Regions from separate parts of the Pseudomonas sp. BGA-UO-ETr-WB11 genome, predicted to be linked through region 2. Evidence: predicted binding sites of a transcription regulator. Region 2 holds the regulator's gene; each other region holds the start of a gene.
The links. The regulator sigma-54, encoded in region 2, starts transcription at its own class of promoters, with help from an activator protein. The targets are predictions, from matches to a motif close to ANTGGCATNNANNTTGCTNT.

Region 1: a site for sigma-54 is predicted at 4,194-4,213, ahead of glnA (type I glutamate--ammonia ligase). Genes of this name have one in related genera too.
Region 3: a site for sigma-54 is predicted at 3,433-3,452, ahead of AC56DI_RS13740 (circularly permuted type 2 ATP-grasp protein). Genes of this name have one in related genera too.

The regions. Positions count from the first base shown of each region.
Region 1 covers NZ_JCAQOS010000003.1:186,938-197,497, reverse strand. Annotated here, with positions in the region: gene cptA (phosphoethanolamine transferase CptA) at 1-368, opposite strand, end outside; gene typA (translational GTPase TypA) at 576-2,396, opposite strand; gene thiI (tRNA uracil 4-sulfurtransferase ThiI) at 2,526-3,980, opposite strand; gene glnA (type I glutamate--ammonia ligase) at 4,306-5,715, shown strand; gene AC56DI_RS02375 (DUF4124 domain-containing protein) at 5,865-6,413, shown strand; gene AC56DI_RS02370 (DUF4124 domain-containing protein) at 6,417-7,031, shown strand; gene glnL (nitrogen regulation protein NR(II)) at 7,223-8,308, shown strand; gene ntrC (nitrogen regulation protein NR(I)) at 8,305-9,735, shown strand; gene AC56DI_RS02355 (DUF6701 domain-containing protein) at 10,215-10,560, opposite strand, start outside.
Region 2 covers NZ_JCAQOS010000008.1:1,029,860-1,040,419, forward strand. Annotated here, with positions in the region: gene ptsN (PTS IIA-like nitrogen regulatory protein PtsN) at 1-406, opposite strand, end outside; gene hpf (ribosome hibernation-promoting factor, HPF/YfiA family) at 422-730, opposite strand; gene AC56DI_RS18325 (RNA polymerase factor sigma-54) at 813-2,312, opposite strand; gene lptB (LPS export ABC transporter ATP-binding protein) at 2,456-3,181, opposite strand; gene lptA (lipopolysaccharide transport periplasmic protein LptA) at 3,181-3,723, opposite strand; gene lptC (LPS export ABC transporter periplasmic protein LptC) at 3,710-4,279, opposite strand; gene AC56DI_RS18345 (KdsC family phosphatase) at 4,288-4,812, opposite strand; gene AC56DI_RS18350 (KpsF/GutQ family sugar-phosphate isomerase) at 4,812-5,786, opposite strand; gene AC56DI_RS18355 (ATP-binding cassette domain-containing protein) at 6,025-6,834, shown strand; gene mlaE (lipid asymmetry maintenance ABC transporter permease subunit MlaE) at 6,834-7,631, shown strand; gene mlaD (outer membrane lipid asymmetry maintenance protein MlaD) at 7,631-8,098, shown strand; gene AC56DI_RS18370 (MlaC/ttg2D family ABC transporter substrate-binding protein) at 8,113-8,751, shown strand; gene AC56DI_RS18375 (STAS domain-containing protein) at 8,748-9,056, shown strand; gene AC56DI_RS18380 (BolA family protein) at 9,437-9,676, shown strand; gene murA (UDP-N-acetylglucosamine 1-carboxyvinyltransferase) at 9,699-10,560, shown strand, end outside.
Region 3 covers NZ_JCAQOS010000008.1:1,086-11,645, forward strand. Annotated here, with positions in the region: gene AC56DI_RS13725 (proteasome-type protease) at 1-173, opposite strand, end outside; gene AC56DI_RS13730 (transglutaminase family protein) at 234-1,031, opposite strand; gene AC56DI_RS13735 (alpha-E domain-containing protein) at 1,028-1,978, opposite strand; gene AC56DI_RS13740 (circularly permuted type 2 ATP-grasp protein) at 1,991-3,400, opposite strand; gene AC56DI_RS13745 (CaiB/BaiF CoA transferase family protein) at 3,643-4,866, opposite strand; gene csiR (DNA-binding transcriptional regulator CsiR) at 5,125-5,820, opposite strand; gene glaH (glutarate dioxygenase GlaH) at 5,992-6,969, shown strand; gene lhgO (L-2-hydroxyglutarate oxidase) at 7,063-8,301, shown strand; gene AC56DI_RS13765 (hypothetical protein) at 8,657-8,983, shown strand; gene AC56DI_RS13770 (aspartate aminotransferase family protein) at 9,338-10,560, opposite strand, start outside.

The sequences.
Region 1 (10,560 bases), on a different contig from region 2:
CACCAGGCGAAATACTGGGCAAAGTACTCGCTGCTTTCGGCCATGTTCGACTCGAACATGATAAAGATCACGCTCTGCGAGAACTGCTGGCCATAAATGCAGAAGTAGCCCAGCCCCACCAGGGAGCAGGCCCACAGCAGCAGGCCGATGCTGCCGGCAATCGCTCGCGCTCGCGCCGGAAACAGCAACACCGGAATCAGCCAGAGGGCACTGAGCAGAAACGCCTGGCGAAAACTGGCAAAGCCGGTGGTGCCGGTCAGCTGGATCAACAGGTGCGTCACCCCGGAGAAATACCAGAAGAACAGGAACAGCCAGCCCAGGCCTGCCCAATCCCAACGCTGCCGCCCACTCATCACCTGCGCCTGCATACCACTCACTCTCCACCAGCTATTGTCGCGTCTGCGCCCGTGCAACCTGATTGCACCACAGGCATCAGCCGCCATTTTGTCCAGCACACTAACGCTGGTTCTGTGAAAACTATGTGAGCCGCCCTCCAGCGTGCAGCCCGAACAACGCGCAAAAAAAAGCCCCCGGCCTTGCGGCAGGGGGCTTCTTCAAGCGGGGTAACGGGTTACTTAGTTACCGCTTTTCTTGTTAGCGCGGGTGCGCTCGCTTTCGCCAAGAATTTTCTTACGCAGACGAATCGACTTCGGCGTCACTTCACAGAGCTCGTCGTCCTGGATGAACTCCAGTGCCTGCTCCAGGGTGAAACGGACTGGCGGAACCAGAGCGATGGTTTCGTCTTTGCCGGAAGCACGCATGTTGTCGAGCTTCTTGCCTTTGGTTGGGTTCACACCCAGGTCGTTGTCACGGCTGTTGAGACCGACGATTTGACCTTCGTAGATTTCCTGGCCGTGCTCAACGAACAGCTTGCCACGGGCCTGCAGGGTTTCCAGCGAGTAGGTCAGTGCCTTACCAGTAGCAACCGATACCAGTACGCCGTTCTGACGGCCAGACATGTCGCCGGACTTCATCACATCGTAACGATCGAAGATCGAAGTCAGGATGCCGCCACCGCAGGTCAGGGTCAGGAACTCGTTACGGAAACCGATCAGACCACGAGCAGGGATGTTGTACTCCAGGCGCACACGGCCTTTGCCATCCGGAACCATGTTGGTCAGGTCGCCTTTACGCACGCCCATCTGTTCCATGATCGCGCCCTGGGATTCTTCCGGCAGGTCGATGGTGACGTTTTCGAACGGTTCGTGCTTAACGCCGTCAACCATGCGGATGATCACTTCTGGACGGCCAACGCCCATTTCGAAGCCTTCGCGACGCATGGTTTCGATCAGTACCGAGAGGTGCAGCTCACCACGGCCAGAAACCTTGAACTTGTCAGCCGAGTCGCCTTCTTCAACGCGCAAAGCAACGTTGTACAGCAGCTCTTTGTCCAGACGCTCTTTGATGTTACGGCTGGTGACGAACTTGCCTTCTTTACCGCAGAACGGCGAATCGTTGACCTGGAAGGTCATGGATACGGTCGGCTCGTCGACGGTCAGCGGCTTCATCGCTTCAACATTGTTGATGTCGCACAGGGTGTCGGAGATGAACAGCTGGTCCATGCCGCTGACGCAGACGATGTCACCGGCGGTGGCTTCTTCAACGTCGATGCGGTGCAGGCCGTGGTGACCCATCAGCTTGAGGATACGACCATTACGCTTCTTGCCGTCAGCGTCGATAGCGACCACCGGGGTATTCGGCTTGACGCGACCACGGGCGATACGGCCAACACCGATAATGCCGAGGAAGCTGTTGTAGTCCAGTGCCGAGATTTGCATCTGGAACGGACCATCGATATCAACCTGCGGGGACGGCACGTTGTCGACGATGGACTGGTACAGCGGGGTCATGTCTTCAGCCATGTCGGTGTGATCCAGACCGGCAATACCGTTCAGGGCCGAGGCGTAGACAACTTTGAAGTCCAGCTGTTCTTCGGTGGCACCGAGGTTGTCGAACAGGTCGAAAATCTGGTCCAGAACCCAGTCCGGACGCGCGCCTGGACGGTCAACCTTGTTGATGACCACGATTGGCTTCAGGCCGGCTTCGAAGGCCTTTTTGGTCACGAAGCGGGTTTGCGGCATCGGGCCGTCTTGGGCGTCGACCAGCAGCAGCACCGAGTCAACCATCGACATTACGCGCTCAACTTCACCGCCGAAGTCGGCGTGGCCGGGGGTGTCGACGATGTTGATGTGGTAGCCGTTCCAGTTGATCGCGGTGTTCTTGGCAAGAATGGTAATGCCGCGCTCTTTTTCCTGGTCATTGCTGTCCATTACGCGCTCGTCGTTGAGCTCGTTACGCTCAAGGGTGCCGGACTGGCGCAGGAGTTTGTCTACCAGGGTGGTCTTACCATGGTCAACGTGAGCAATGATGGCGATGTTGCGTAGATTTTCGATCACTTTTGTATCTCGATCAGAGGATTCGGGGTGCCGCTAAGTCTAGGCGGCGAGTATGCAAAACGAGTGACTCAACCGGCCCGTCGGTCGGGAGGGCGATGGCGGATACTGCCGCCATTGAGCCCTGGAGTCTTATGCCGGACGATAAACGCGCACATTGGCATGTCCCTCGCTCAGCAGGTGATGGGCATGCAGACGACTCATCACGCCCTTGTCGCAATACAGCAGGTACTGGCGCGTAGCATCCAGCTCCTTGAAACGGTTATTCAGCGCATAAAACGGCAGTGCCTGAATGTCGATACCGGGCAACTCCAGTGGCGCATCTTCCTGCGCATCCGGGTGGCGGATATCCAGCACGATCTGCCCGGCGAGGGCCTCACGCACTTCTTCCACCTGCAGGTCTTCGCCCAGCTCATCAATCACCCGATCGATGGCCACTTGCCGAGTACGCTCCATGGCGCGCTCGAACACCGCCATGTCGAACTGGGCTTCTTCGTATTCAACCCGGTTGCGCTTGGCACGGGTGGTCGGGTTTACCGAGATCACGCCGCAGTACTCAGGCATGTTCTTGGCGAACTCGGCGGTGCCGATCTGTTCGGCGGTGTCGATGATGTCTTGCTTGTGGCTGGCGATCAGCGGACGCAGCACCAGCATGTCGGTCGCCGCGTCGATGACCGAGAGGTTCGGCAGGGTCTGGCTGGACACCTGGGAGATCGCTTCGCCGGTGACCAAAGCATCAATCTGCAAACGCTCGGCGATTTGCGTCGCGGCGCGCAGCATCATGCGTTTGAGCACCACGCCCATGTGGCTGTTGTCGACCTTGCCGAGAATTTCGCCGACCACTTCCTCGAACGGCACGCTGATAAACAATACGCGGTGAGAGCTGCCGTATTTGTTCCACAGGTAATGCGCCACTTCCATCACGCCCAACTCGTGGGCACGGCCGCCGAGATTGAAGAAGCAGAAGTGGGTCAGCAGGCCACGGCGCATCATCTGAAAAGCCGCCACGGTGGAGTCGAAACCACCGGACATCAGCACCAGGCTCTGTTCCAGCGCACCCAGCGGGTAACCGCCAACGCCGTTGTGCTGGTGGTGAATGACAAACAGGCGCTGGTCGCGGATTTCCATGCGAACCAGCAGCTCGGGGTCTTTCAGCGAAATACCGGCGGCGCCGCACTGCTGACGCAGCTGGCTGCCGACGTAGCGCTCGACGTCCATCGAGCTGAAGCTGTGCTTGCCACCACGCTTGCAGCGCACGGCAAAGACCTTACCCGGCAGCAGGTCGGCGTAGTGGGTTTTGCACTTCGCGGTGATGTCGTCTAGATCACCAAGGGGGTACTCGTTAACTTCCAGGAAGTGCACGATGCCCGGTGTGCAGCACAGCCGCTCGGTCATCTCGCGCAGCACTTTCGTATCCGTCAGCTGCGTCTCAACTTCGAGATTGTCCCAGACACCACTGACCTTCAGGGCCGGATCGAGATCACGCAGCACCGAACGGATGTTCTTCCCCAACTGCCGGATAAAGTGCTTACGCACTGGCCGGCTTTTGATGGTGATTTCTGGAAAAACTTTAACGATAAGTTTCATGAAAGCTGCGCGTGACAAAGCGGCCAAAAAGAGGGGCGCGGATTATAGCGGAAATTGTTCAAGCTTTGACCAACTATCTGCAGCAATCCGCATTACGCACCAGAACAATGCACAACCAAACAATCAAGCACCATTAAAGTGCGCGACACACCCAAAAACCCGCATCGCCGCCGCAAAGGGCCTGATATTTCGCTGCCCGGCCCAAAAAAGAGCACTGGCATACATTTTGCTGCCTTGCGAGACAGGTTGTCATGACCGAGTATTCTGGCCGGCAACATATACATAGCAGGGGCAACGAACTGCCCTTATCCACCTGGAGAACAGCATGTCCAAGGCAATTCAACTGATCAAAGAACACGACGTGAAGTGGGTAGACCTGCGCTTCACCGACATTCGCGGCAAGCAGCACCACATCAGCATGCCGGCACGCGACGCTCTGGACGAAGACTTCTTTGAAGTCGGCAAGATGTTCGATGGTTCCTCCATCGAAGGTTGGAAAGGCATCGAAGCCTCCGACATGATTCTGCTGCCAGACGACTCTACCGCCGTACTGGACCCGTTCACCGAAGAGCCGACCCTGATCCTGGTCTGCGACGTGATCGAGCCGTCCACTATGCAGGGCTACGAGCGCGACCCACGCGCCATCGCCAAGCGTGCCGAAGAGTTCCTGAAAACCACCGGCATCGGTGACACCGTATTCGTTGGCCCGGAGCCAGAATTCTTCATCTTTGACTCCGTGAAATACAAGTCGGACATGTCCGGCTCGATGTTCAAAATCTTCTCCGAACAAGCCTCGTGGAACAGCGACGCTGACAACGACGGTCGCCAGGGCAACAACGGCCACCGCATCGGCGTGAAAGGTGGCTACCTGCCGACTCCGCCAGCTGACTCGGACCACGAAATCCGTACCGCCATGTGCAACGCTCTGGAAGAAATGGGCCAGATCGTTGAAGTGCACCACCACGAAGTGGCTGCCGGCCAGAACGAAATCGGGGTTAAGTTCAACACCCTGGTTGCCAAAGCTGACGAAGTGCAGACCCTCAAGTACTGCGTGCACAACGTTGCCGAAGCTTACGGCCGCACCGCGACCTTCATGCCGAAGCCGCTGTATGGCGACAACGGCTCGGGCATGCACGTACACATGTCCATCGCTAAAGATGGCAAGAACACCTTCGCGGGCGAAGGCTATGCCGGCCTGTCCGACACCGCCCTGTACTTCGTTGGCGGCATCATCAAGCACGGTAAGGCACTGAACGCCCTGACCAACCCGGCTACCAACTCCTACAAGCGTCTGGTACCTGGCTTCGAAGCACCGGTCATGCTGGCCTACTCGGCCCGTAACCGTTCCGCCTCGATCCGTATTCCTTACGTCGCCAGCCCACGCGGCCGTCGTATCGAAGCACGCTTCCCGGATCCAGCTGCCAACCCGTACCTGGCTTTCGCTGCCCTGCTGATGGCTGGTATCGACGGTATCCAGAACAAGATCCACCCTGGCGATGCTGCCGACAAGAACCTCTACGACTTGCCGCCAGAAGAGTCCAAGCTGATCCCGCAAGTGTGCGGCAGCCTGAAAGAAGCCCTGGAATCCCTGGAAGCCGACCACGACTTCCTGCTGAAAGGTGATGTATTCACCAAGGACTTCCTGGAATCCTTCACCGAGCTGAAATCGGAAGAAGAAGTCAAGGTTCGCACCTTCGTACACCCACTGGAATACGACCTGTACTACAGCGTCTAAACCAGTCTTAGCCGCCTCGGCAGCTAATGAAAGGCCTCCCTCGGGAGGCCTTTTTTGTTAGTGCAGAGCACAGCTCCACGTCGCATAACTTGCCAGCTGCCGCCAGCAGTGCAAGGCTTAGCCATCCAACCCGCTGCGGGAGACGCTTGATGCGCACCCTTCTGACCTGCCTGCTGCTCGCCCTGAGCCTGCCAGCAACCGCCCAGATCTACAGTTACACCGATGCCAACGGCAACACGGTGTACACCAATCAACCGCCTGAAGGCATTGATACCAAGACCATCGACCTGCCGCCGACCAACAGCGTCGCCGCCCAGCCCATCAGCGCACCGAGCACGACAACAGACAGCACCGTCGCCGGCAACGCCTACCGCGTCCTGCAACTGACAGACATTCCCGATGACGAAGCCATGCGCGCCAACAACGGCACCTTCAGCGTCGGCGTTATCTTGCAGCCCGCCCTCGCCGCCGGCCATCAACTGCAATTGCTGCTCGACGGCCAACCCAGCGGCCCGCCCAGCAGCCGCCCACCGCTGCAACTGACCAACGTACCGCGCGGCACCCATCAGTTGGCCGTACAGGTACTCAGTGCAGGCCGGGTGCTGCAGCAAAGCGCGGTGATTACCTTCACCGTGCAACGGGTGAACACTCAGAGCCCAGCGCTACGACCTAAACCCACACCCAAGCCAGCTGGTTAATCCATGCGCGCATTACTGCTTAGCCTGCTGATGCTTGCCAGCCCGGCCTTTGCCCAGGTGTATACCTATGTCGACGCCGAGGGGAACCGGGTCTTTACCGACCAGCCCAAGGCCGGCAACGCACGACATGTACCGCTGGCGCCCACCAACGGCATGGCGCAGATCACGCCGAACGTGGCCGCCCCCAGCGCTCCCGCCGTAGCGGCGCCACCCAGCTATCAAATGTTGCGCATTCTGGTGCCCGAGCCAGACGCCGTACTCAATGATGGCACCGGCGATATCATCGTCAGCGCCACCAGCGAACCCGCCCTGCTGGCCGCCCACAACTACCGTCTGATCCTCGACGGCCAACCTGCGAGCGAGCCCGGCCGCAGTCCGGTATTTCCCCTGCAAGGGCTCAGTCGCGGCACCCATCAACTGGCAGTGGAGATTCTCGACAGCGAAGGCCGCACACTGGAACGCACCCCCAGCCAGCCCCTGCATGTGCGCCTGATTTCGCTGGACCAGAAGCGCAAAGCCAGACCGTGCAAAAAGGCTGATTACGGCGTGCGTCCCGAATGCCCGATCAAGGACAAACCCATCGAACCTCGCGACATTCCCTTCGTTCCTTTTATCTAGCCCACCTCAATGCGCACTCTATTGGTGCGCACAATTCTGGTGCTGCCTGCTAAAGTCCCCATTTTGGTTCGCCTAACCACCTGCGGCTGCGCCGGATTCGGCCGTTCGCCCTGAATACACGCATTTATCGCGTCGTTTCGGGGCTTTGGTTTGCTTCTTGCATTTTCAGCCCTAGACCTGGGATGCCCAAAATGACCATCGACGACGCACTGCACCGGCTACTGCTGGACAACCTCACCACCGCGACCATTCTGCTCAATGCCAACCTGCGCCTTGAGTACATGAATCCGGCGGCGGAAATGCTCCTGGCTGTCAGCGGCCAACGCAGCCACGGTCAATTCATCAGCGAGTTGTTCAGCGAGTCACCGGAAGCCCTCAGCGCTTTGCGCCACGCGGTCGAGCATGCCCATCCGTTCACCAAGCGCGAAGCCCTGCTCACCGCACTGACGGGCCAGACCCTGACCGTCGACTATGCCGTCACGCCAATCCTCAATCGCAGCACTACGCTGCTGCTGCTGGAAGTGCACCCACGTGATCGCCTACTGCGTATCACCAAGGAAGAGGCCCAGCTGTCCAAGCAGGAAACCACCAAGATGCTGGTGCGCGGCCTGGCCCACGAGATCAAGAACCCCCTTGGTGGCATTCGGGGTGCGGCGCAACTGCTGGCCCGCGAGCTGCCCAGCGAAGACCTCAAGGACTACACCAACGTCATCATCGAAGAGGCCGACCGGTTAAGAAATCTAGTGGACCGTATGCTCGGCTCGAACAAGCTGCCGTCCCTGGCCATGACCAATATTCACGAAGTGCTGGAGCGCGTCAGCAGCCTGGTCGCCGCCGAAACCCAGGGCGGCATCACCCTCGTGCGCGACTACGACCCAAGCATCCCGGACGTCTTGATCGACCGTGAGCAGATGATCCAGGCCGTGCTCAATATCGTGCGCAACGCCATGCAAGCCCTCAGCGCGCAAAATGAACTGCGCCTGGGCCGCATCACCCTGCGCACCCGCACCCTGCGCCAATTCACCATCGGCCATGTGCGCCATCGCCTGGTGGCCAAGGTGGAAATCATCGACAACGGGCCGGGCATCCCCACCGAGCTGCAGGACACCATCTTTTATCCCATGGTCAGTGGCCGCGCCGATGGCACCGGCCTCGGCCTGGCCATTACCCAGAACATCATCAGTCAGCACCAGGGCCTGATCGAGTGCGAAAGCCATCCTGGCCACACCGTATTTTCGATCTTCCTGCCGCTGGAACAAGGAGCCGCTTCGTCATGAGTCGCACTGAAACCGTCTGGATCGTCGACGACGACCGCTCCATCCGCTGGGTACTGGAAAAGGCCCTGCAACAGGAAGGCCTGACCACTGTCAGCTTTGAAAACGCCGACAGCGTGATGCAGCGCCTGGGCCGCCAGCAGCCGGATGTGATCATCTCCGACATCCGCATGCCCGGCTCCAGCGGCCTCGACCTGCTGGCCAAGCTGCGCGAGCAATACCCGCGCCTGCCGGTGATCATCATGACCGCCCATTCGGACCTCGACAGCGCCGTGGCCTCCTATCAGGGCGGCGCCTTCGAGTACTTGCCCAAGCCGTTCGACGTCGACGAGGCCGTGTCGCTGGTCAAGCGCGCCCTGCAGCATGCGCAAGAACAGCAAAGCCTGGCGGCCCCGGCCGAAGTCGCACGCACCCCAGAAATCATCGGTGAAGCGCCGGCCATGCAGGAGGTGTTCCGCGCCATCGGCCGCCTCAGCCACTCCAACATCACCGTACTGATCAACGGCGAGTCGGGCACCGGCAAAGAGCTGGTCGCCCACGCCCTGCACCGCCACAGCCCACGCGCCAGCTCGCCGTTTATTGCCCTGAACATGGCGGCGATCCCCAAAGACCTGATGGAATCCGAGCTGTTCGGCCACGAAAAAGGCGCCTTTACCGGTGCGGCCAACCAGCGCCGTGGGCGCTTCGAACAAGCCGACGGCGGCAGCCTGTTTCTCGATGAGATCGGTGACATGCCCGCTGATACTCAGACGCGCCTGCTGCGCGTGCTGGCCGATGGCGAGTTCTACCGGGTCGGCGGCCACACGCCGGTCAAGGTCGACGTGCGCATCATCGCCGCTACCCACCAGAACCTGGAAAGCCTGGTGCAGGCCGGCAAGTTCCGTGAAGACCTGTTCCACCGCCTCAACGTCATCCGCATTCATATCCCGCGCCTGGCCGACCGCCGCGAGGACATCCCTACCCTGGCCCGTCACTTCCTCGCTCGCGCCGCGCAAGAGCTGTCGGTCGAACCCAAGCTGCTGAAGACGGAAACCGAGGAATACCTGAAGAACCTGCCATGGCCTGGCAACGTGCGGCAGATGGAGAACACCTGTCGCTGGATCACGGTCATGGCCTCCGGCCGCGAAGTGCATATCGACGACCTGCCCCCCGAGCTGCTGACCCAGCCGCAGGAGCTGTCGCCGGTGAGCAACTGGGAACAGGCCCTGCGCCACTGGGCCGACCAATCCCTGGCCCGCGGCCAGACCAGCCTGCTGGACAGTGCCGTGCCAACCTTCGAGCGGATCATGATCGAAACCGCCCTCAAGCACACCGCCGGCCGCCGCCGCGACGCGGCACTGCTGCTGGGCTGGGGCCGCAACACCCTGACCCGTAAGATCAAAGAACTGGGGATGAAAATCGACGGCGACGAAGACGAAGGCGACGAATAAGCCACGTAATCACCGCCACCTTGAATACGGGCCCAATCGGGCCCGTTTTTTATGGCCGCAACACAATGCGGTCCGCCTGGCAGCGCCTCGCGGCTGAAGCCCTAGACCCAATGCATTTAGCCCCCTCCGCTGCTTACGGGAAGGCATAAACGCGCCTTTACTCAACCCACCCGTAGGAGCGGCTTCAGCCGCGAACCCCAGAACACAAAAATGCGCCAGAGCAATGCACCCGCATCAACCCGGTGCACATACACCGCCCAGCAGGCCCCCAACCCTCCCACCACAGGCACCCCAAAGAACCGCTAAAACCCAGCATTCACGCGGCCTGCAGCCAGCGTAATAAAACTGGCATACAGTCTGCATAGACTCTAGCAATCCCGGTTTTGGGGACCTTGGTACAGGCAGGCCGGGGATTCCCCTCTTTTACACCGCCAACAAAAAGGCCACCTACTCAGGTGGCCTTTTTGCTTTCTAGCGATCTAGCGGTAGAGCTCACGACGGAAGATCAGCGGTGCGGCGCCTTTGTAGATACCGAAGGTGGCCAGGCCAGTGGGCTTATCCAGAACACCATCGCCATTCCAGTCATATTGCAGCCAAGCGGGTGCGCCGTCGTAGGTCAGCAACACGCTGCCACTGCTCCTCTGGCCTGGCGCGCGCAGCAGATAGCCCCCCGCGCCCGCCGCCACCTGGTAGGCACCAGATGCCAGCACTGGCGTGCCCGTACCTGTGTCCGTTCGTTGATACGCGCCCAGGCTGGCTGGCGTGAACACCGTGCAATTATCCAGTGGGTTCGGTGCATAGCCGCTGCCGTTGAAATAACTCGCA
Region 2 (10,560 bases):
GGCGTAGGCGCTCACGAACCTCACTACGGTCGAGCATGCTGGCGATCTGGCGCAGCAGCTCCAGGTGTTCATCAGTTGCTGCCTCTGGAACCAGCAAGACAAACAGCAGGTCCACCGGCGCACCGTCAATGGCGTCAAAATCGACAGCACTGTCCAGATGCAACACGGCACTCAGTGGTGCATGACAGCCAGGCAGGCGGCAGTGCGGAATGGCAATACCATTGCCAAAACCGGTCGAGCCGAGCTTTTCCCGGGCTATCAGGCTTTCGAAGATGTCCTGTTCATCCAGTTCGGGCAGCTCGGTGGCTACCAGGCTGGCAATCTGTTCAAGGACGCGTTTTTTGCTGCCGCCCGGCACGCTCACCAAGGAGCGGCCGGGGGTCAGGATATTTTCAAGTCGGATCATAGGAAGGGGGGAGTGTCAGCGGACAGTAGCGCCCTGCAGACGTTCTAGCTGTTTTTCCTTGTGCTTGATCAGTTGACGGTCGAGTTTGTCAGCGAGCAGGTCGATCGCTGCATACATGTCTTCGTGCTCGGCGTTGGCGACGACTTCGGCGCCAGCGACGTGCAGGGTGGCTTCAATTTTCTGCTTGAGTTTTTCGACCGCCATGGTCACCTGAACATTGGTGATTCGGTCGAAGTGACGTGACAATCGGGCGAACTTTTCGTCGATGTAGTCACGCAGGGCGTCGGTCACATCCAGTTGGTGTCCACTGATGTTGACTTGCATACCGCATTCTCCTTGTTGCCGTGTGTAAGTAACAGGCTAGCAGGCCTGTCACCGGAAACACTGTGGCGTTGCTCAAGTCGTCTCAGATAAGTCGTTTACGTTCGCTGGAAGGCGCTATCCCGAGGGATTCACGGTACTTGGCTACGGTTCGACGGGCGACTTGAATGCCTTGTGCTTCCAGTAAACCAGCGATCTTGCTGTCACTCAACGGCTTTTTCTGATTTTCCGCGGCCACCAGTTTTTTGATGATGGCGCGGATCGCGGTGGACGAGCATTCGCCGCCTTCCGAGGTGCTGACGTGGCTGGAAAAGAAGTATTTCAGCTCGTAAATACCGCGTGGGGTGTGCATGAATTTCTGCGTGGTCACCCGCGAAATAGTCGACTCGTGCATACCCACGGCTTCAGCAATGTCGTGCAGAACCAGAGGTTTCATGGCCTCGTCGCCATACTCGAGAAAGCCGCGCTGGTGCTCGACGATCTGGGTCGCAACCTTCATCAGGGTTTCGTTGCGGCTTTGCAGGCTCTTGATGAACCAGCGCGCTTCCTGCAATTGGTTGCGCATAAAGGTGTTGTCGGTACTGGAGTCCGCGCGACGGACGAAGCCTGCGTATTGCGGGTTGACCCGCAGGCGCGGCACGGCCTCCTGGTTGAGTTCTACCAGCCAGCGCTCGTTGTGCTTGCGCACGAGCACGTCGGGGACCACATATTCCGGTTCGTTCGCCGAGATCTGCGAGCATGGACGCGGGTTGAGGCTCTGGATCAGTTCGATGACCTGGCGCAGGTCGTCTTCCTTGAGCTTCAAACGGCGCATCAACTGGCTGTAGTCGCGACTGCCGAGCAGGTCGAGGTAGTCGCCGGTGAGGCGCTTGGCTTCGGTAAGCCAGGGCGTATCGGCATCCAGTTGGCGCAGTTGCAGGAGCAGGCATTCGCGCAGGTCGCGGGCACCGACGCCGGCGGGTTCGAATTGCTGGATGCGATGCAGCACCGCCTCGACTTCGTCCAGTTCGATATCCAGTTCGGGGTCGAAGGCTTCGAGCACTTCTTCGAGGCTTTCTTCGAGGTAGCCCTGGTTGTTGATGCAGTCGATCAGGGTGACCGCAATCAGGCGATCGGTATCGGACATCGGCGCCAGATTCAGCTGCCAGAGCAGGTGTGCCTGCAGGCTCTCACCGGCGGAGGTGCGGGTGGTGAAGTCCCACTCATCATCGTCGCTGTTGCTTGGCAAGCTGCTGGCGCTGGTTTGGTAGATGTCTTCCCAGGATGTGTCGACGGGCAGTTCGTTGGGAATGCGCTCGCCCCAGTCGCCTTCATCGAGGCTGTCGACTGTCGGTGCGGTTTCCTGGTGGTCGGGCTGCTCGGGTGCGCTGGCGGCTTGTACATGCTCGACGTTATCGGCCATGGGGTCGGCGTTGTCGAAATCTTCACCTTCTTCCTGGCGTTCGAGCATCGGATTGGACTCCAGGGCCTCCTGGATCTCTTGCTGCAGATCCAGGGTAGACAGTTGGAGCAAGCGGATGGCCTGTTGCAGCTGCGGTGTCATCGTCAGCTGCTGGCCCATCTTGAGGACTAGCGATGGTTTCATGGCAGGCTAAGAACCTTATTCGCCGGCGCAAAGGCGCATTGACTACGAGGGCGCATCAGGCGCCCGCAATAAGCAAATTATATGCCTGACCTTGAAGGATTTCCCTGTCTAGCGCAACCGATCCATGGCTGAAGGTCGGGTCGTTACAGGCGGAACTCATGGCCCAGGTAGACGTCTTTCACCAGTTGGTTGGCCAGGATGGTTTCGGCATCGCCTTCGGCAATCAGCTGACCGTCGTTAACGATGTAAGCGGTTTCGCAGATGTCCAGGGTTTCACGCACGTTGTGATCGGTGATCAAAACACCGATGCCTTTGGCCTTTAGCTGGTGAATGATCTGCTTGATATCGCCGACGGAAATCGGGTCGACACCGGCAAAGGGTTCATCCAGCAAAATAAACTTGGGATCGCTGGCCAGGGCGCGCGCGATCTCAACCCGGCGTCGCTCGCCACCGGACAGGCTCATGCCCAGGTTGTCGCGGATATGGGTGATGTGGAATTCCTGCAGGAGGCTTTCCAGGCTCTGGCGTCGGCCGCTGCGATCAAGGTCTTTGCGCGTTTCGAGGATGGCCATGATGTTGTCGGCCACCGTCAGCTTGCGAAAGATCGAGGCTTCCTGGGGCAGATAGCCGATGCCAGCTAGGGCGCGGCCATGCATGGGCAGGAAGGTCACATCTTGCTGGTCGATCAGCACGCGGCCCTGATCGGCGGCGACGAGGCCGACAATCATATAGAAACAGGTGGTTTTGCCGGCGCCATTGGGGCCCAGTAGGCCGACGATCTGCCCGCTCTCGATGGACAGGCTGACGTCGCGCACGACTTGGCGGCCTTTATAGCTTTTGGCCAGGTGTTGGGCTTTAAGAGTGGCCATTACTGCGCCTGCTGTTCGGCGGGTTTGCTCTTCGGCTGGATCACCATGTCGATGCGTGGGCGCGGCGAGGTGATGGCACTGCCGTTGGCGCGCCCGGCGTTGACGATCTGGCGTTTGGTGTCATAGACGATTTTCTCGCCTTCGAAGGTGTTGCCTTCCTGAATCACCTTGGCCTGGTCGATCAGTACGATACGCTCATTGCTGGCGTAGTACTGGATGGTCAGGCCATAGGCTTGCACCAACTGCTTGTCGACGGCAGGTTTTTGTTCGTAATAGGCGGGCTTGCCGACGGCGGTGAACACGTCGATATCGCCTTGCGGGGTTTGGGTGATGGTCACGGTGTCGCCGGTGATCTTCAGGCTGCCTTGAGTAATCACTACGCCGCCGCGATAGACGGCCACGCCTTGTTTATCGTCGAGTTCGGCACTGTCGGCCTGCACGCGAATCGGTTGCTCGCGATCAGTGGGCAAGGCCCAGGTGCCGGCGCTGGTGAAGGCGGCGCTCAGGCTGAGCAGCAGGGAGAAGGTTTTAACGAACCTCATGTTGGCCTCTTACGTTGGACAGCAGGAGCATCCTGCCGTCATTCAAGTACGCTTTCATTCCTTGTGCCGTGGTCACTCCATTGGCGGCCTCGATTCTAACGGCTTGCTGGGTCTGCGCATATTCTTTGTCCGGGAATACGGTCAGACGGCTGCTGGTCAGGATCGTCGGTCGGCCTTTGGCGTCGGTGCGTGCCACGCGCACGTTATCAATCAGTTCAACTTCTTTGCCGCCGGGGGCAACTTCGCCGCGACTGCTTTGCACGTGCCAGGGTTGTACGTTGCCGCGGTAAAGCAATAAGTCGGGATTAGTCAGCAGGGTGAGATCGCTGGCTTTGATGTGCTCCAGTTTGTCGCTGGTCATCACATGGTCGAGCGAGCCGTCGGCCTGAAACTGGGTGCTTTTGGCGTTGATGACGTAGAAGTCGATCGCGTTAGCGTCGCTGGCGCTCGGCGGGTTGCGGTTGAAGCTTTCCGGGCGAATGTTCCAGTAGCCCACCGCCGCCAACAGGGCGGCAATGAGGGTAAAGATCAGCGGGCGGCGCAGTTTGCTCAGCATGGTCAGCTCTACAGGTAGGCGTCGAGGGCAGCGTCGAGGCTACCTTGGGCGCGCATGATCAGTTCGCAGAATTCGCGTGCGGCGCCTTCACCACCTCGGGCTTCGGTCACACCATGGGCATGCTGGCGGACAAAGCCGGCGGCATTGGCCACGGCCATGCCCAGGCCGACGCGGCGGATGACGGGCAGGTCAGGCAAGTCGTCGCCCAGATAAGCCACTTGAGCGTAGTTCAGGCCGAGTTCGCCGAGCAGTTCGTCCAGCACCACCAATTTATCTTCGCGGCCCTGATACAGATGCTGGATACCCAGGTTGTTGGCGCGCTTTTCCACTACGGGTGTGCTGCGGCCGCTGATGATGGCGGTGCGCACCCCGGAGTTGATCAGCATCTTTATGCCTTGGCCGTCGAGGGTGTTGAAGGTTTTGAACTCACTGCCGTCGGTCAGAAAATACAGGCGGCCGTCGGTGAGGACGCCGTCGACGTCAAAGATCGCTAGTTTGATTGCCTTGGCACGTTGCTGCAGGTCTTGGTTCATTACATCACTCCGGCGCGTAGCAGGTCGTGCATGTTCAGGGCGCCTACCGGGCGGTCCTGGTCGTCGACCACTACCAGCGAGTTGATCTTGTGATCTTCCATGATTTTCAGGGCTTCAGCGGCGAGCATGTCTGGTCGGGCGGTTTTGCCGTGGACGGTCATGACATCATCAATGCTGGCCTTGAGCACGTCGACGCCGCGATCCAGGGTGCGCCGCAGATCGCCGTCGGTAAACACACCGGCCAGGTTGCCGTCGGCCTGCAGGACCACGGTCATGCCCAGGCCTTTCTGGGTCATTTCCAGCAGTGCATCGCGCAGTGAGGTACCGCGAAGCACACGTGGCAGACTGTCGCCGCTGTGCATCACGTGCTCGACTTTCAGCAGCAGGCGACGGCCCAGGGCGCCACCCGGATGGGAAAACGCGAAGTCTTCGGCGGTAAAGCCGCGGGCTTCCAGTAGGGCGATGGCCAGGGCGTCGCCCAGTACCAGCGAGGCGGTGGTCGAGGAGGTGGGTGCCAGGTTCAGGGGGCAGGCTTCCTGGCTGATGCGTGCATCCAAGTTGACTTCGGCCGCTTTGGCCAAAGGTGATTCAGGGTTGCCGGTCATGCTGATCAGGGTAATGCCGAGGCGCTTGATCAGTGGCAGCAGGGTGACGATCTCGGCCGTGGAACCTGAGTTGGACAGGGCCAGGACCACGTCGTCGCGGGTGATCATGCCCATGTCGCCGTGGCTGGCTTCGGCCGGGTGCACAAAGAATGCAGTGGTGCCGGTGCTGGCCAGGGTGGCGGCGATCTTGTTGCCGATATGCCCGGATTTGCCCATGCCGACCACCACGACCCGGCCTTTGCTCGCCAGGATCAGCTCGCAGGCGCGGACAAAATTCGCGTCAATGCGCGCAAGCAAACCCTCCACCGCTTCGATTTCGAGGCGAATGGTGCGTTGGGCGGACTGGATCAAGTCGCTGGACTGGCTCATGGGGTCGGAGTACCGGGCGATTAAAAGCCGGCGATTATAGCGGCAAAGGCGCTTGGGCTCACCCTTGTTTGTCGTAGGGGGTAAATGCCGGCTTGGGCAGCGGTTTGTGCCTTGGGTGGTCTGTGGGTCGATGGTATAGTGCGCGGCTTGTTTATGGAGGCAGGCTGGCCCCGACGATGGGCGAGTGTCCTGCAAGGCGGGCACGACGTCAGTAATGACGGCAGCATAAGGAGTCCAGATGAGTGCCGAGAATGCCAATGCGGTCGAACTGAAGGGTGTGACCTTTCAGCGTGGCGCACGCAAGATTTTCAATAACGTCGATATCTTTATCCCGCGCGGCAAGGTCACCGGCATCATGGGGCCTTCCGGTTGCGGCAAGACGACCCTGCTGCGCCTGATTGCCGCCCAACTCAAACCGTCCCAAGGCGAAGTATGGGTCGACGGCAAGAACCTGCCGACCCTGTCGCGGGCTGAACTGTTCGACATGCGCAAGCAGATGGGTGTGCTGTTTCAGAGCGGCGCCCTGTTTACCGATCTGGATGTGTTCGAGAACGTGGCGTTTCCGCTGCGCGTGCACACCAAACTGCCTGAAGAGATGATCCGCGACATCGTGCTGATGAAGTTGCAGGCTGTAGGCTTGCGCGGGGCCATCGAGCTGACGCCGGATGAACTGTCCGGCGGCATGAAGCGCCGTGTGGCATTGGCGCGGGCTATTGCTCTGGATCCGCAGATTCTGATGTACGACGAGCCGTTTGTCGGTCAAGACCCGATCGCCATGGGCGTGCTGGTGCGCCTGATCCGCCTACTCAATGATGCCCTGGGGATCACCAGTATCGTGGTCTCCCATGACCTGGCGGAAACCGCCAGCATCGCCGACTACCTGTATGTGGTGGGTGATGGTCAGGTGCTCGGTCAGGGCACGCCGGACGAGTTGATGAACTCGGACAATCCGCGTATTCGTCAGTTTATGCAGGGCACGCCAGATGGCCCGGTGCCGTTTCATTATCCGGCACCCAATTACCGCGACGATCTTTTGGGGGGGCGCTGATGCGCAGTTTGCCAACACTTGAGCGGATTCGTCTGTTCGGGCGCGCCGGCATTGAGGTGGTCGAGGCCCTAGGCCGCTCCACACTATTTTTGCTACACGCGTTGCTGGGCCGAAATGGCCTGGGCAGTGGCTTTCAATTGCTGGTTAAGCAACTGTATTCGGTAGGTGTGTTGTCGCTGCCGATCATCATTGTGTCCGGGGTTTTTATCGGCATGGTGCTGGCGCTGCAGGGCTACAACATTCTGGTGGATTACGGTTCCGAACAGGCGGTAGGGCAGATGGTGGCCCTGACCTTGCTGCGTGAGCTGGGTCCGGTGGTCACCGGCTTGCTGTTTGCTGGGCGTGCGGGCTCGGCGTTGACCGCCGAAATTGGCAACATGAAGTCCACCGAGCAGTTGTCCAGTCTGGAAATGATCGGTGTAGACCCGCTCAAGTACATCATTGCTCCGCGCCTGTGGGCCGGCTTCATCTCCATGCCGTTACTGGCGCTGATCTTCAGCGTGGTTGGTATCTGGGGTGGCGCCATGGTCGCGGTTGACTGGCTGGGCGTTTATGAAGGCTCGTTCTGGGGCAATATGCAGAACAGCGTGAACTTCCATGAAGACGTGCTCAACGGCGTGATCAAGAGCATTGTCTTTGCCTTTGTGATCACCTGGATTGCCGTGTTCCAAGGCTATGACTGTGAGCCGACCTCGGAAGGCATCAGTCGTGCGACAACCAAAACCGTGGTCTACGCCTCTTTGGCGGTACTGGGCCTGGACTTTATTTTGACTGCCTTAATGTTTGGAGACTTCTGATGCAAACCCGCACCCTGGAAATCGGTGTTGGCCTGTTTCTCCTGGCTGGATTGCTGGCTTTGTTGTTACTGGCCCTGCGCGTCAGCGGCTTGTCGGTAGCCGACAGTGCTGACACCTACAAGCTGTATGCGCACTTCGACAATATTGCCGGCCTGACCGTGCGCGCCAAGGTCACCATGGCCGGCGTCACTATCGGTAAAGTCACTGCTATCGATCTCGACCGCGACAGCTATACCGGTCGGGTGACCATGGAAGTGCAGAAGCGCGTGGATAACCTGCCTACCGACTCCACCGCGTCGATCCTTACGGCCGGCCTGCTCGGTGAGAAGTACATCGGCATCAGTGTAGGGGGGGAAGAGGCGCTGCTTAAAAATGAGGGCACCATTCGCGACACCCAATCGGCGCTGGTGCTGGAAGACCTGATCGGCAAGTTCCTGCTCAATACCGTGAACAAGGACAGCAAATAATGGGAGTGCTCAACATGCGTTCGTTCCTTTGTCGTGGCCTGCTGGTGTTGCTGGCTGCCCTGCCGTTGTTTGCCAGTGCCCAGACGGCGCATCAGGTGGTGCAACAGACCACCGAGCAGCTGCTGGCCGATTTGAAGACTAATCGTCAGGTTTACCAGGGCAACCCCAACGCCTTTTATGATGCGCTCAATCGCATCATCGGCCCGGTGGTGGATGCCGACGGTATTTCCCGCAGCATCATGACCGTCAAGTATTCACGTGGCGCGTCGCCTGAGCAGTTGCAGCGCTTTCAGGATAACTTCAAGCGCAGCCTGATGCAGTTCTACGGCAATGCCTTGCTGGAGTACGACAACCAGGAAATTCGCGTGTTGCCGGCGCGCATGGAAGACCCTGAACGCGCCAGCGTAGGCATGGAAGTCAAGGACAGCAAGGGCACCATCTACCCGGTTTCCTACACCATGGTCAGCCTCAATGGCCAGTGGATGCTGCGTAACGTGATTATCAACGGCATCAACGTCGGCAAGCTGTTCCGTGACCAGTTCGCCGATGCCATGCAGCGCAATGGCAACAATCTCGACAAGACCATCGACGGCTGGGCTGAAGTGGTCGCCAAGGCCAAGCAAAGCGAAGCCGCACAGGCCAGCGGCACATGAGTGCGGCCAGCATCAGCCTCGCGCCCTCTGGTGAGTTGCTGCTTGCCGGTGTGCTGGATTATCGCAGCGGCCCAGCCTTGCGCGAGGCGGGCGGCAAGCTGATCGCCACGCACCCAGCCGCAGCGTTGAGCCTCAATTGCGCGGCGGTGGAGAAATCCAGCAGCGTCGGCTTGGCCCTGGTGCTGGCGTTTATGCGCGATGCGCAGGCTGCAGGTAAATCCCTGGTGGTCTGTCAGGTGCCGGCGGATATGCGCGAAATCGCCCAGGTCTGCGAGTTGACTGAGGTGTTGCCGCTGCAGGCATAAGCAAGAATTGTCTGGCCCACCGGTCAGTGAACCTAGGGTCTGTTGCCGTTTCATTCGCAGCCGCGCCGGAGTCTGTTTTTGCGCGAGGTAAGGCGCGAGGAGCGCGATTTGGTTGTTCCAAATAAGCGACGAGTAACGCCGCCTCGCGCAAAAACAGGCCCGGCCCTTCGGGTTGCGCGAGAAATGGCCACCGCTGTTGTTGCAGGACTTGCTAAGGGAATAACCATTACTTGCGTCCTGCGCCTAACCGGGGACCATTTCTCGCAGCAACGCGGTTTGCGATGAAACGGCAACAGACCCTCGTAACGGGGTTCGCAGGCCGGGGGCTTTTTTGTATGATGGCCGACCCCGCGCGCGTAGGGCGCCGATAGAGGTTGAGCATGCAGGCCGTAGAAGTGAAAAGCCTCCTGGAGGCAAAACTGCCGGATACCCAGGTAGAGGTAGAAGGGGAAGGCTGTAGCTTCCAGTTGAATCTGATCAGCGACGCCCTGGCCAGTCTGAGCCCAGTCAAGCGTCAGCAACAGGTTTATGCCCACCTGAACGCCTGGATCGCCGATGGCAGTATCCACGCCGTGACCATGAAATTCTTCAGCCGCGCCGCTTGGGCGGAGCGCACCTGAGCCTGCGGGCGATGAGACTCCTATGGATAAATTGATTATTACTGGCGGCATTCGTCTTGATGGCGAAATCCGCATCTCCGGGGCGAAAAACGCCGCCCTGCCGATTCTGGCTGCCACCTTGCTGGCCGATGGCCCGGTGACCGTGTGCAACCTGCCGCACCTGCACGACATCACCACCATGATCGAGCTGTTCGGTCGCATGGGCATTGAGCCGGTGATCGACGAGAAGCTCAGCGTCGAAATCGACCCGCGCAGCATCAAGACCCTGATCGCACCCTACGAGCTGGTGAAAACCATGCGCGCCTCGATCCTCGTGCTCGGCCCTCTGGTTGCGCGCTTCGGTGAGGCTGAAGTGGCACTGCCTGGCGGTTGCGCCATTGGTTCGCGTCCGGTCGACCTGCACATCCGTGGTCTTGAAGCCATGGGCGCGAAGATCGACGTGGAAGGCGGCTATATCAAGGCCAAGGCGCCGGAAGGTGGCTTGCGCGGTGCGCACTTCTTCTTCGATATCGTCAGCGTGACAGGTACCGAAAACATCATGATGGCCGCTGCGCTGGCCAAGGGCCGTTCGGTGCTGGAAAACGCCGCTCGCGAACCTGAGGTGGTCGACCTGGCCAACTTCATCAATGCCATGGGTGGCAAGATCTCCGGTGCTGGCACCGACACCATCACCATTGATGGCGTTGAGCGTCTGCACGGGGCTACTTACAGCGTGATGCCTGACCGGATCGAAACCGGCACCTACCTGGTGGCCGCTGCCGTTACCGGTGGCCGAGTCAAGGTCAAGGATACTGATCCGACCATCCTCGAAGCTGTGTTGCACAAGCTGGAAGAAGCAGGTGCTGAAGTCACCACCGGCAGCAACTGGATCGAGCTGAACATGC
Region 3 (10,560 bases), 1.0 Mb from region 2:
GACTGCGAGGTCGCCAGGTTGCCCGCTGACTGCAAGACAACCAGCCGTTCGCCCGGCACACCGAATACATGCAGCTTGCGGTAGGTGGCGATATGGTCGACACCGGCGTTGGTGCGCGAGTCAGAAACGAACACCAGCCCCTCGGCCAGGTTCATGGCAACACAGTAAGTCATAAGGCTCTCATCATTCAGTCGGCATGGCCGCAAGTAGCGGCCAGTTTATCCGACTTGACCTTATTGCTGGGTCTGTAGCGCATGAGGACTGACATACACCCGCGCATGCATCTGCTCACTACCGCCGCCACGGCGCATGCCGCGCACCGGACAGGCGTCGAGGTAGTCCAGGCCGATGGCCAGCTTGAGGTGACGCTGCGGACGCGACATGCCATTGGTGATATCGAAGCTGTACCACACGCCGTCAATCCACGCCTCAGCCCAGGCATGACTGGCCAAGTGCTCACTGTCGTCACTATATAAGTAGCCCGACACATAACGCGCCGGCACACCAAGACTGCGAGCACAGGCGAGGAACGCATGGGTATGGTCCTGGCAAACCCCGGCGCCACCGGCAAAAGCTTCAGCCGCAGTGCTCTCTACCGAGGTGATACCAGGGGTATAGGGCATCTTTTCACTCAGCCCATGCATCAGATCGATTAGGGCTTCGCGCTCACGCCGCTCGCCACACTGCAAAATGGCAAACTCTCGCAAGGCCTGGTCGGCCTGGGTCAGGCGCGTGCTGCGCAGAAAGGGCAGCGGCGAACCACTGTCACGCTCGCCATCGCTGTGCTCATCGATCTCGACCACGCCACGCGCGCCAATCACGATCGAGTCATGGGGCTGATCCATGGTCAGCACGTGCAGCACGTTGCCGTAGGGGTCGCGCTGCGCCCGCACCGGATGCGGCAAATCCAACTGCCAATTGAGCACATGCTGACGCGCACTTTCCTGCGGGGTCAGGCGCAGGTATTGAATGCTGCCGCGTACTTCATCGGCGTAGTCATAGGTGGTGTCATGACGGATAGAGAGTCTCATGCAGCCTCCAGATAAGCGCTGTGGATGGCATTGGCCAGCTCACGCACCTGCAGAATGAAGTCCGACAACCAACCGTGCAGGCCCTCGGCCAGGATGTCGTCGATGCCGGTGTAACGCAGCCGGGCATCCAGTTCGGCGACCAGACGTTGTGCCGGTCGACCATTGTTGCCAGGCAGGCTGGCAAGAATCTGATTGATTTCGTCCAAGCAGCTGCGCAGCGAACGCGGTACGTCGTCGCGCAGAATCAGCAGTTCAGCAACCTGGCGTGCGCCCGGCGCCTCGCGGTACAGCTCGGTAAACGCCTCGAACGCCGACAGCGCACGCAGCAGCGCGCTCCATTGGTAATAGCCATAAGCCGAACCATCGCTGATGCCGGCAGCGTCATCGCCGAGCATCTCGTAGCGTGCATCCAGCAGCCGCAGGGTGTTATCGGCGCGTTCTATATAGGTACCCAGGCGAATAAAGCGAAAGGCGTCATGGCGCATCAAGGTGCCAAAGGTGGCGCCACGGAACAGATGGGAGCGCTGCTTGACCCACTCGCAGAAGCGGCTGATGCCATAACGGCCCAGGCCTTCATCGGCGATGGTGCGCATCTCCAGCCAGGTGGCGTTGACGTTCTCCCACATGTCCGCCGTGATACGCCCGCGCACGGCGTGCGCATTACCGCGGGCGGCACGCAGGCAGCTGTAGATGCTCGCTGGGTTATTCGCATCCAGGGCGAAGAAGTGCAGCATGCGCTCGCCATGCAACTCGCCATGCCAGCCCAGATAGGCATCCAAGGTGCCGGTAATCAGCAGCGGCATGGCCAGCTCATCGAGGCCATCGCCACGGCCATCCTGTGGCATCAACGACAGCGAATAACTGACATCCAACATGCGCGCGAGGTTTTCCGCGCGCTCCAAATGGCGCGACATCCAGTAAAGGTCGGCAGCGGTTCTACTCAACATGACATCTTCCCCTTAATCCTCGACCACCCAGGTGTCCTTGGTGCCACCGCCCTGGGACGAGTTGACCACCAGTGAACCTTCGCGTAATGCCACCCGTGTCAGGCCACCCGGCACCAGCCGGGTTTCCTTGCCTGACAGGACGAACGGCCGCAGGTCGATATGCCGTGGCGCCACGCCGCTTTCGACAAAGGTCGGGCAGGTCGACAGGCTCAGCGTTGGCTGGGCGATATAGGCCGCCGGATTGGCCTTGAGGCGCTGGCGGAACAACTCGATCTCCGCCTTGCTCGCCGCTGGTCCGACCAACATGCCGTAGCCACCGGAGCCCTGGGTTTCCTTGACCACCAGTTCCGGCAAGTGCGCCAGCACATGGGATAGCTCTTCCGGCTTACGGCACTGGAAGGTCGGTACGTTGGCCAGAATTGGCTCTTCGTCTAGGTAGAAGCGGATCATGTCGGGCACAAAGGGATAGATCGACTTGTCGTCGGCGACCCCAGTGCCAATCGCGTTGGCCAGCACCACGTTGCCGGAGCGGTAGGCCGACAGCAGACCAGGCACACCGAGCATCGAGTCCGGATTGAACGCCAGCGGATCAAGGAACACATCATCCAGGCGCCGGTAGATCACATCCACATGCTTGGCACCGTCGGTGGTGCGCATATAAACGTGCTCGTCGCGCACAAACAGATCGGCCCCCTCAACCAGCTCCACGCCCATCTCGCGGGCGAGGAAGGCATGTTCGAAGTAGGCGCTGTTAAATAGCCCAGGCGTCAGCACCACCACGCACGGGTCATCCACCGGACTAGAGGTCTTCAGCGTCGACAGCAACAGGCTCGGGTAGTGATCGATAGGCGCAATGCGCTGAGCCGAGAACAGCTCGGGGAACAGACGCATCATCATCTTGCGGTCTTCCAGCATGTAGCTGACGCCGCTGGGCGTGCGCAGGTTGTCTTCGAGCACGTAATAGGTGCCGTCGCCGTCGCGCACCAGGTCAACCCCGGCGATGTGCGCATACAGGTCGCGGTGCAGATCCAGACCCTGCATGGCGATCTGGTAGCACTCGTTGGCCAGCACCTGCTCGGCAGGAATGATTCCGGCCTTGATGATGCGCTGGTCGTGATAGAGGTCGGCGAGGAACATGTTCAGCGCCTTGACCCGCTGAATACAGCCACGCTCGACAATGCGCCACTCGCGAGCGGGAATGCTGCGCGGAATGATATCGAAGGGGATCAGCCGTTCGGTGCCCTGCTCGTCACCGTAGAGCGTGAAGGTGATGCCGGCACGGTGAAACAGCAGGTCGGCTTCGCGCCGCCGCTGAGCCAGTTGTTCCGGCGGGGTGGCCGCTAACCAGCGGGCAAATTCCTGATAGTGCGGACGGCACTTGCCACGCGCATCGTACATTTCGTCATAGAACTGACGGGCCATGATGGACTCCTTCTCACCCGAGTAGGAGTGTCATCGCAAGGCCCGTGCCAGACCGCAAAGCCTCTATTTATCAATGCCTTATAAAATTAGCCGAAATACAAGGCACCGATTTGGTGCAAATACCCCCTGATTGACTAGGTGTAAATCACGAGGCGCACCGCTTTCGCGCAGAACTCACCAGTCAGCCAGTGACGGCGAATTCGAAAGCACCTGCGACCGCTCTGGCAGGCGCTCTTCGCGCGTTACAACACGCCACCCTGACGCAATGCGGCGATCTGCTCAGCGCTCAACTGCAGCAGGCGCTGCAGCACAGTGTCTGTGTGCTCACCGAGCAGCGGTGGAGCGTTGCGGTACTCCACTGGGGTGGCGGACAAGCGCAGCGGGCTGGCCACTTGCGGCGTGGTACCGCCGAGGCTGTTGGGCATGTCGATACGTAACCCGCGAGCCTGCACCTGAGCATCGGCAAACACCTCGGCCAGGTTGTTGATCGGCCCGCACGGCACGCCCGCCTGCTCCAGGGCAGAGATCCACTCGGCCGTGGTCTTGAACACCGTGGCCTGGCGGATCAGCGGGATCAACACATCGCGGTTGGCGACCCGCGCCTTGTTGCTGATAAAACGCGAGTCGTCGGCCCACTCCCGTTGACCGGCGACCTCGCAAAACTTGCGGAACTGACTGTCATTGCCCACCGCCAGGAGGAAATCACCATCCGCCGAGGGGAAGTCCTGGTAGGGCACGATATTCGGGTGGGCATTGCCCAGCCGCCGCGGCGATACGCCGCTGGTCAGGAAATTCATCGCCTGGTTAGCCAGGCAGGCCACCTGCACATCCAACAGCGCCAGGTCGACATGCTGGCCGATGCCGGTCTGCTCACGGTGATTCAGCGCCGCCAGCACACCCACGGTGGCATACAGGCCGGTAAGAATATCGGTCAGGGCCACGCCAACCTTCATCGGCCCTGCGCCCTCTTCGCCTTCCGGGCGCCCGGTCAGGCTCATCAAGCCGCCCAGGCCCTGGATCATAAAGTCGTAGCCGGCGCGCTTGGCGTAGGGGCCGTCCTGGCCGAAGCCGGTGATCGAGCAATAGATCAGCTTCGGATTGACCGCTTTCAGCGCGGCGTAATCCAGGCCATAAGCGGCCAGGCCACCGACCTTGAAGTTCTCCAGCACCACGTCGCACTGCGCCGCCAGCTCGCGTACCAAGCGCTGACCTTCCGGCTGGGTGAAGTCCACGGTCACCGATTGCTTGTTGCGGTTGGCGGTCAGGTAATAGGCCGCCTCACTGGTGTCGCGCCCCTCGGCGTCCTTGAGGAAGGGCGGGCCCCAGGCGCGGGTGTCGTCACCGCTGCCGGGGCGCTCGATCTTGATCACCTCGGCGCCGAGGTCGGCCAACACCTGCGCCGCCCAAGGGCCGGCCAACACACGGGTGAGGTCGAGAACACGGATATGCGAGAGGGCGCCAGACATGACAAGTGCTCCAAGAAAGAGGTCGGGCGCGCGCGTAAATAACGCCAGTGCCGCGACCGCAGTCGAGCACTCACCCATGGCTTCATCCTAGGAGGGCGGCGGGACGGCGGCAAACGAGGAATTCGCACGCAGCTGTGCCAATTACTCACTCCAGAACAGCAATAGGTTCTGTTGACGTAAGCGCGCATGCCGCGACGGAGGCTGTTTTGCCGCAGGGCAAGGCACGAGGAGTAGCGCCAGCCGATGTGCGCGATACGCTTACTCGGCGCTCTTCTGCCGAGCCTGTAACAGCTCACCGATGATGCTCACCGGACTGAGCAGGTGCGCCTGCATCAGGGCGCAGGCACGGGCGCTGTCGCGCCGCAGAATCACCTCGACCAACTCGGCATGCTCCTGGCGCTTGGCTTCCAGTGCCGCCGGGGAAAATACCGTCTGCTGCAACCACAGGTGGCGGTAGCGCTCGGCCTGATCGAACAGCGCGGCGCGCGCCTGCAGCAAGTGCTGGGAGCCGCAACCGGCAGCAATCGCAGCATGGAAGTCCTGGTGACGGGCATCCCAGAGGCTGAGCATCTCCTCGCCGTCCTTGACCTCCAACACCTTCGCCAGGCGGTGGGCGCTGGCGACAATCTGTGCCTCCCAGGCATCGTCGCCGCGGGCAATCGCCAGGCCGAGAATCATTGCCTCCAGATGGGCGCGGGCATCGTAGATGTCCGCCAGCTCGGCCAGCGACATCGGCGCCACGCGAAAGCCGCGCTGACTGATGGCCACCACCAAGTGCTCGGCCACCAGTTGCGACAGCGCCTCGCGCAGCGGCCCAACGCCCAGGCCGTAGCGCGCCTTGAGGGCGCTCATCAAGAGCTTTTCACCGGGCGCAAAGACGCCGCGCAGGATGTCGCGCTTGAGTGCCGGGTAACCACCCAGCGGCAGATTTTCTCGGGAGCCAGAAGCTTGCATCGCACCGTCCTTGCACAGATCCGCGGCCATCATACCGAATCAGCGAGCGGATGCTGTTGTGCACAGGGCGTAAGTTATTTTTGACACTTTCATAAAATGTCGATATTTTGAATTTACATCGACAATAGCTCGTCGCCACCGACAGCACCTCTATCGCCCAGGAGCATCGCCATGAGTACCTTTGTTCAGCTGAAAAACCTGGTAGTCCCCGCGCCACAAACCCTCAGCGGCTTCAGCCTGCAGCCCTCGCCACAGTCGCCGCGTCTGCTGCAGCTGAGCTTCCCGGCAGCCACCGTGCAGGCCTTTCTGGCGATGGTCGAGGAATGGCCGGTGCAGGCGCTGGAGTACAAATCCTTTCTGCGCTTTCGCATCGCCCGGATTCTCGATGACCTGTGCGACAACACCCTGCAGCCAGTGCTGATCAATACCCTGATGGACCGCGCCACAGGCGGCCTGCTGATCAGTGCCGAAGGCCTCGATCACGTGGCCCAGGCCGACGAGATGGTCAAGCTGGCCACCGCCGTGTCGCACCTGTTCGGCCGTTCCAACTTCGACGCCATGAGCGGCCAGTACTACGCACGCTTCGTGGTGCAGAACGTCGATGCCTCCGACAGCTACCTGCGCCAGCCGCACCGGGTACTGGAGTTGCACACCGATGGCACCTTCGTCGAGCAGGACACCGACTACGTGCTGATGATGAAAATCGACGAGCAGAACATGGAGGGCGGCAACTCGCTGCTGCTGCATCTGGACGACTGGGAAGACCTGGCCACCTTCAACCACCACCCGCTGGCCCGCCGCGAACTGCGCTGGACCGCGCCACCGAGCAAGCGCGTGGACAAGGACGTGTTCCACCCGGTGTTCGACAACGATGCCGAAGGCCGGCCGATCATCAGCTACATCGACCAGTTCGTGCAGCCGAAGAACTTCGAGGAAGGCAACTGGCTGACCGACCTCAGCCAGTCCCTGGAAAACAGCCCGGCCAAGCTCTCGGTCCCCGTGCCAGTGGGCAGCTTCCTGCTGATCAACAACCACTTCTGGCTGCACGGCCGCGACCGCTTCACCGCCCACCCGGGCCTGCGCCGCGAGCTGATGCGCCAGCGCGGTTACTTCACCCACGCCAAGGTGCTGCGCGAACCGCGTCAGTAATCCTTTTCCCGTGCTGGCGGCCAAATAACCCAGGCCGCCAGCGCTGCGCACAACCACGTTATGGCTTGGCCATCACGCACAACAGGTGATCCGGTGTACGACTTCATCATTATCGGCGGCGGCATTCTCGGCATGTCCACCGCCATGCAACTGCAGCGCACCTACCCCGACAGCCGCATGCTGCTGCTGGAAAAGGAAGCCGCCCCGGCTCGCCACCAGACCGGCCACAACAGCGGCGTTATCCACGCCGGTGTGTACTACACGCCCGGCAGCCTCAAGGCCAAGTTCTGCCTGGCCGGCAATCGGGCCACCAAGGCGTTCTGCGATCAGCACGGGATTGCCTACGAGGTGCCCGGCAAGCTACTGGTGGCCACCAACGACCTGGAAATGCAGCGCATGCAGGCGCTGTGGGAGCGCACCGCCGCCAACGGCATTGAGCGCGAATGGCTGAATGCCGAGCAGCTGCGCGAGCGCGAGCCGAACATCCAGGGCCTTGGCGGCATCTTTGTACCCTCCAGCGGCATCGTCAATTACGCCGAAGTGACAGCGGCCATGGCCCGCGAGTTCATCAACGCCGGCGGCGAGATCCGCTACGGCGCCAGCGTCACTGCACTGCAAGAGCGCCAGCAGGAAGTGCGCGTGCAAACCAGCGCCGGCGACTTTGCCTGCCGCTTCCTGCTCACCTGCGCCGGGCTGATGGCCGATCGCGTGGTGCGCATGCTGGGCATCGATCCGGGTTTCAGCATCTGCCCGTTCCGTGGCGAATACTTCCGCCTGCCGGCCAGCCACAACCAGATCGTCAATCACCTGATCTACCCAATCCCCGACCCGAGCATGCCGTTTCTCGGCGTGCACCTGACCCGAATGATCGACGGCAGCGTCACCGTCGGCCCCAACGCCGTGCTAGCGTTCAAGCGCGAGGGCTACCGCAAGCGCGATATTTCCTTGGCCGACAGCGCACGCATGCTCAGCAACCCCGGCATCCTCAAGGTGCTCAAGGCCAACCTGCGCCCAGGGCTAGGCGAGCTGAAGAACTCGCTGTTCAAGCGCGGCTACCTGCAGCAGGTGCGCAAGTACTGCCCGAGCATCCAGCTCGGCGACCTGCAGCCGCACCCGGCCGGCGTGCGCGCACAGGCGGTGTCAGACGCTGGCCAACTGATCGACGACTTCCTGTTCCGCCACAGTCGCCGCAGCTTGCACGTGTGCAACGCGCCCTCACCGGCGGCCACCTCGGCACTGCCAATCGGCGCCCATATCGTCGCCCAGCTTGGTCAGCAGCTACGCGAACTGCCGGTGTTTACCAAGACCAAAGTGGCCGTTGCCGAGGCGTAAGCCTGGCGCCAAACGCACCAAGCTGGGGCGTAAATAGCTCTGGAACCCGCGTTCCAGAGCCGTTTACGCATGACCGTTGATCGCCAAAAGCTGACTTATCGCTCATATCCGGCATAATCGCCCCGAGTAACAACCGAGCGGCAGCCAAAGTAGCTGCCCGCCTCTACCCGGACATGCCGTCGCCCAGACGCCAGCCGGGTATCGCGCAACAGGATGCGCGGCGCCCTAACACCAACAGTGGCGAACCCTTTCAGTCATTCATTGCCTTGTGTGCACCCGCCTTTTACCTGGCGCGGTCAACCTTTGCCGTACGTTTCTGTTGGTGCCGAGCACCGCCAATAACGAGGATTAACCCATGATCAAGTCTCTAGTAGCCCTTATCGGGCGCACCTTGAACCTGCTGCTGGGCGGTACCAGCCAGGTCAATACACTGCAGTTTTTCCAGGTCGAGCAGGATTACTTTGCCGCCAAGCAGGCGGATCAGGCTGTGGCCCTGTTTACCGAGACCTACGGCAAGTCGCCGCGTTATGTCGACACCGTTCACCCCTGGACCCTGCTCAAGGGTCGCACCAGCACCGGTATGCCGGTGGAGCTGCCGCTCAATGAAGTGTTGCGCCAATCCCTGCGCAGCGCCGACCAGCAGCCCCGCGCCGTGCACCTGTCGCTGAGCATGGACATGTAAAAGCACACCGCAGCAACAAAAACGCCCGGCAATGCCGGGCGTTCTCGTGTCTGCCGTAGCCCGGATGAAATCCGGGAACTAGCCTAACGCGATCAGTCCCCTCGTCCCTCAGGGGAGAGGGTTAGGGAGAGGGGATAAACCGGCAGTTACGTGCTGATTTCAGCCCTCTCCCCCTGCCCCTCTCCCATAAATGGGCGAGGGGGGCAAAGCACGTACAACCTTAAGTGAGCAGAGTTACGGCAATGCCGGGCGTTCTCGTGTCTGCCGTAGCCCGGATGAAATCCGGGAGCGGGGATGGCCTGCGCTGTGGCCCCGGATGGAATCCGGGCTACAGCCTGCAGAGGGCTGAACCTATCAGCCTTGCAGATCCTTCAAGGTCAGATCCAGGCACAAGCGCGCCTTGGTCACCAACTCGTCAATCTCGGCTTTGCTGATCACCAGCGGCGGCGAGATGATCATGGTGTCGCCCACGGCGCGCATGATCAGACCGTTGTTGAAGCAGTGACCGCGGCAGATCATCCCAGCGCCCTTGCCTTCATAACGGGCGCGGGTGGCCTTGTCCTTGACCAGCTCGATGGCGCCGAGCATGCCAACACCGCGCACTTCACCCACCAGCGGATGGTCGAGCAGCTCGCGCAGGCGCTTCTGCAGATACGGTGAGGTTTCTTCGCGCACGGTTTCGATGATCTTCTCGTCGCGCAGGATGCGGATGTTTTCCAGCGCTACAGCCGCCGCCACCGGATGACCGGAGTAGGTGAAGCCGTGGTTGAAGTCACCCGCGGTTTTGATCACGTCGAACACCTTGTCGCTGACGATCAAGCCACCCATCGGGATGTAACCCGAGGTCAGGCCCTTGGCGATGGTCATCAGGTCCGGGGTGTTGCCGTAGTAGTCGCTGCCGAACCACTCGCCGGTGCGACCAAAACCGCAGATTACTTCGTCGGCGACAAACAGAATGTCGTACTTGGCAAGGATCTCGCGGATCTTCGGCCAGTAGGTTTCCGGCGGCACGATCACGCCACCCGCGCCCTGGATCGGCTCGGCGATAAAGGCCGCCACCTTGTCCACTCCGACTTCGAGAATCTTCGCTTCCAGCTGCTCGGCGGCCCAGATACCGAATGCTTCCGGCGTCTTGTCGCCACCTTCGCCGAACCAATACGGTTGCGGAATATGCACGATGCCCGGCAGCGTGCCGCCCTGGGCGTGCATGCCAGCCATGCCACCCAACGCAGCGCCAGCAACGGTGGAGCCGTGATAGCCGTTGATGCGGCTGATGATCACCTGCTTCTCCGGCTGGCCTTTGACCGCCCAGTAGTGGCGGACCATACGCAGCATGGTGTCGTTGCCTTCCGAACCCGAACCAGTGAAGAACACGTGGTTCATGCCCTTGGGGGCGATCTCGGCGATCACCTTGGCCAGCTCCAGCACCGGCGGGTGGGCGGTCATAAAGAAGGTATTGTAGAACGGCAGCTCTTTCATCTGCTTGCTGGCGGCATCGGCCAGCTCATGGCGACCGTAGCCGATGGCGGCGCACCAGAGGCCGGCCATACCGTCGAGAATCTTGTTGCCTTCGCTGT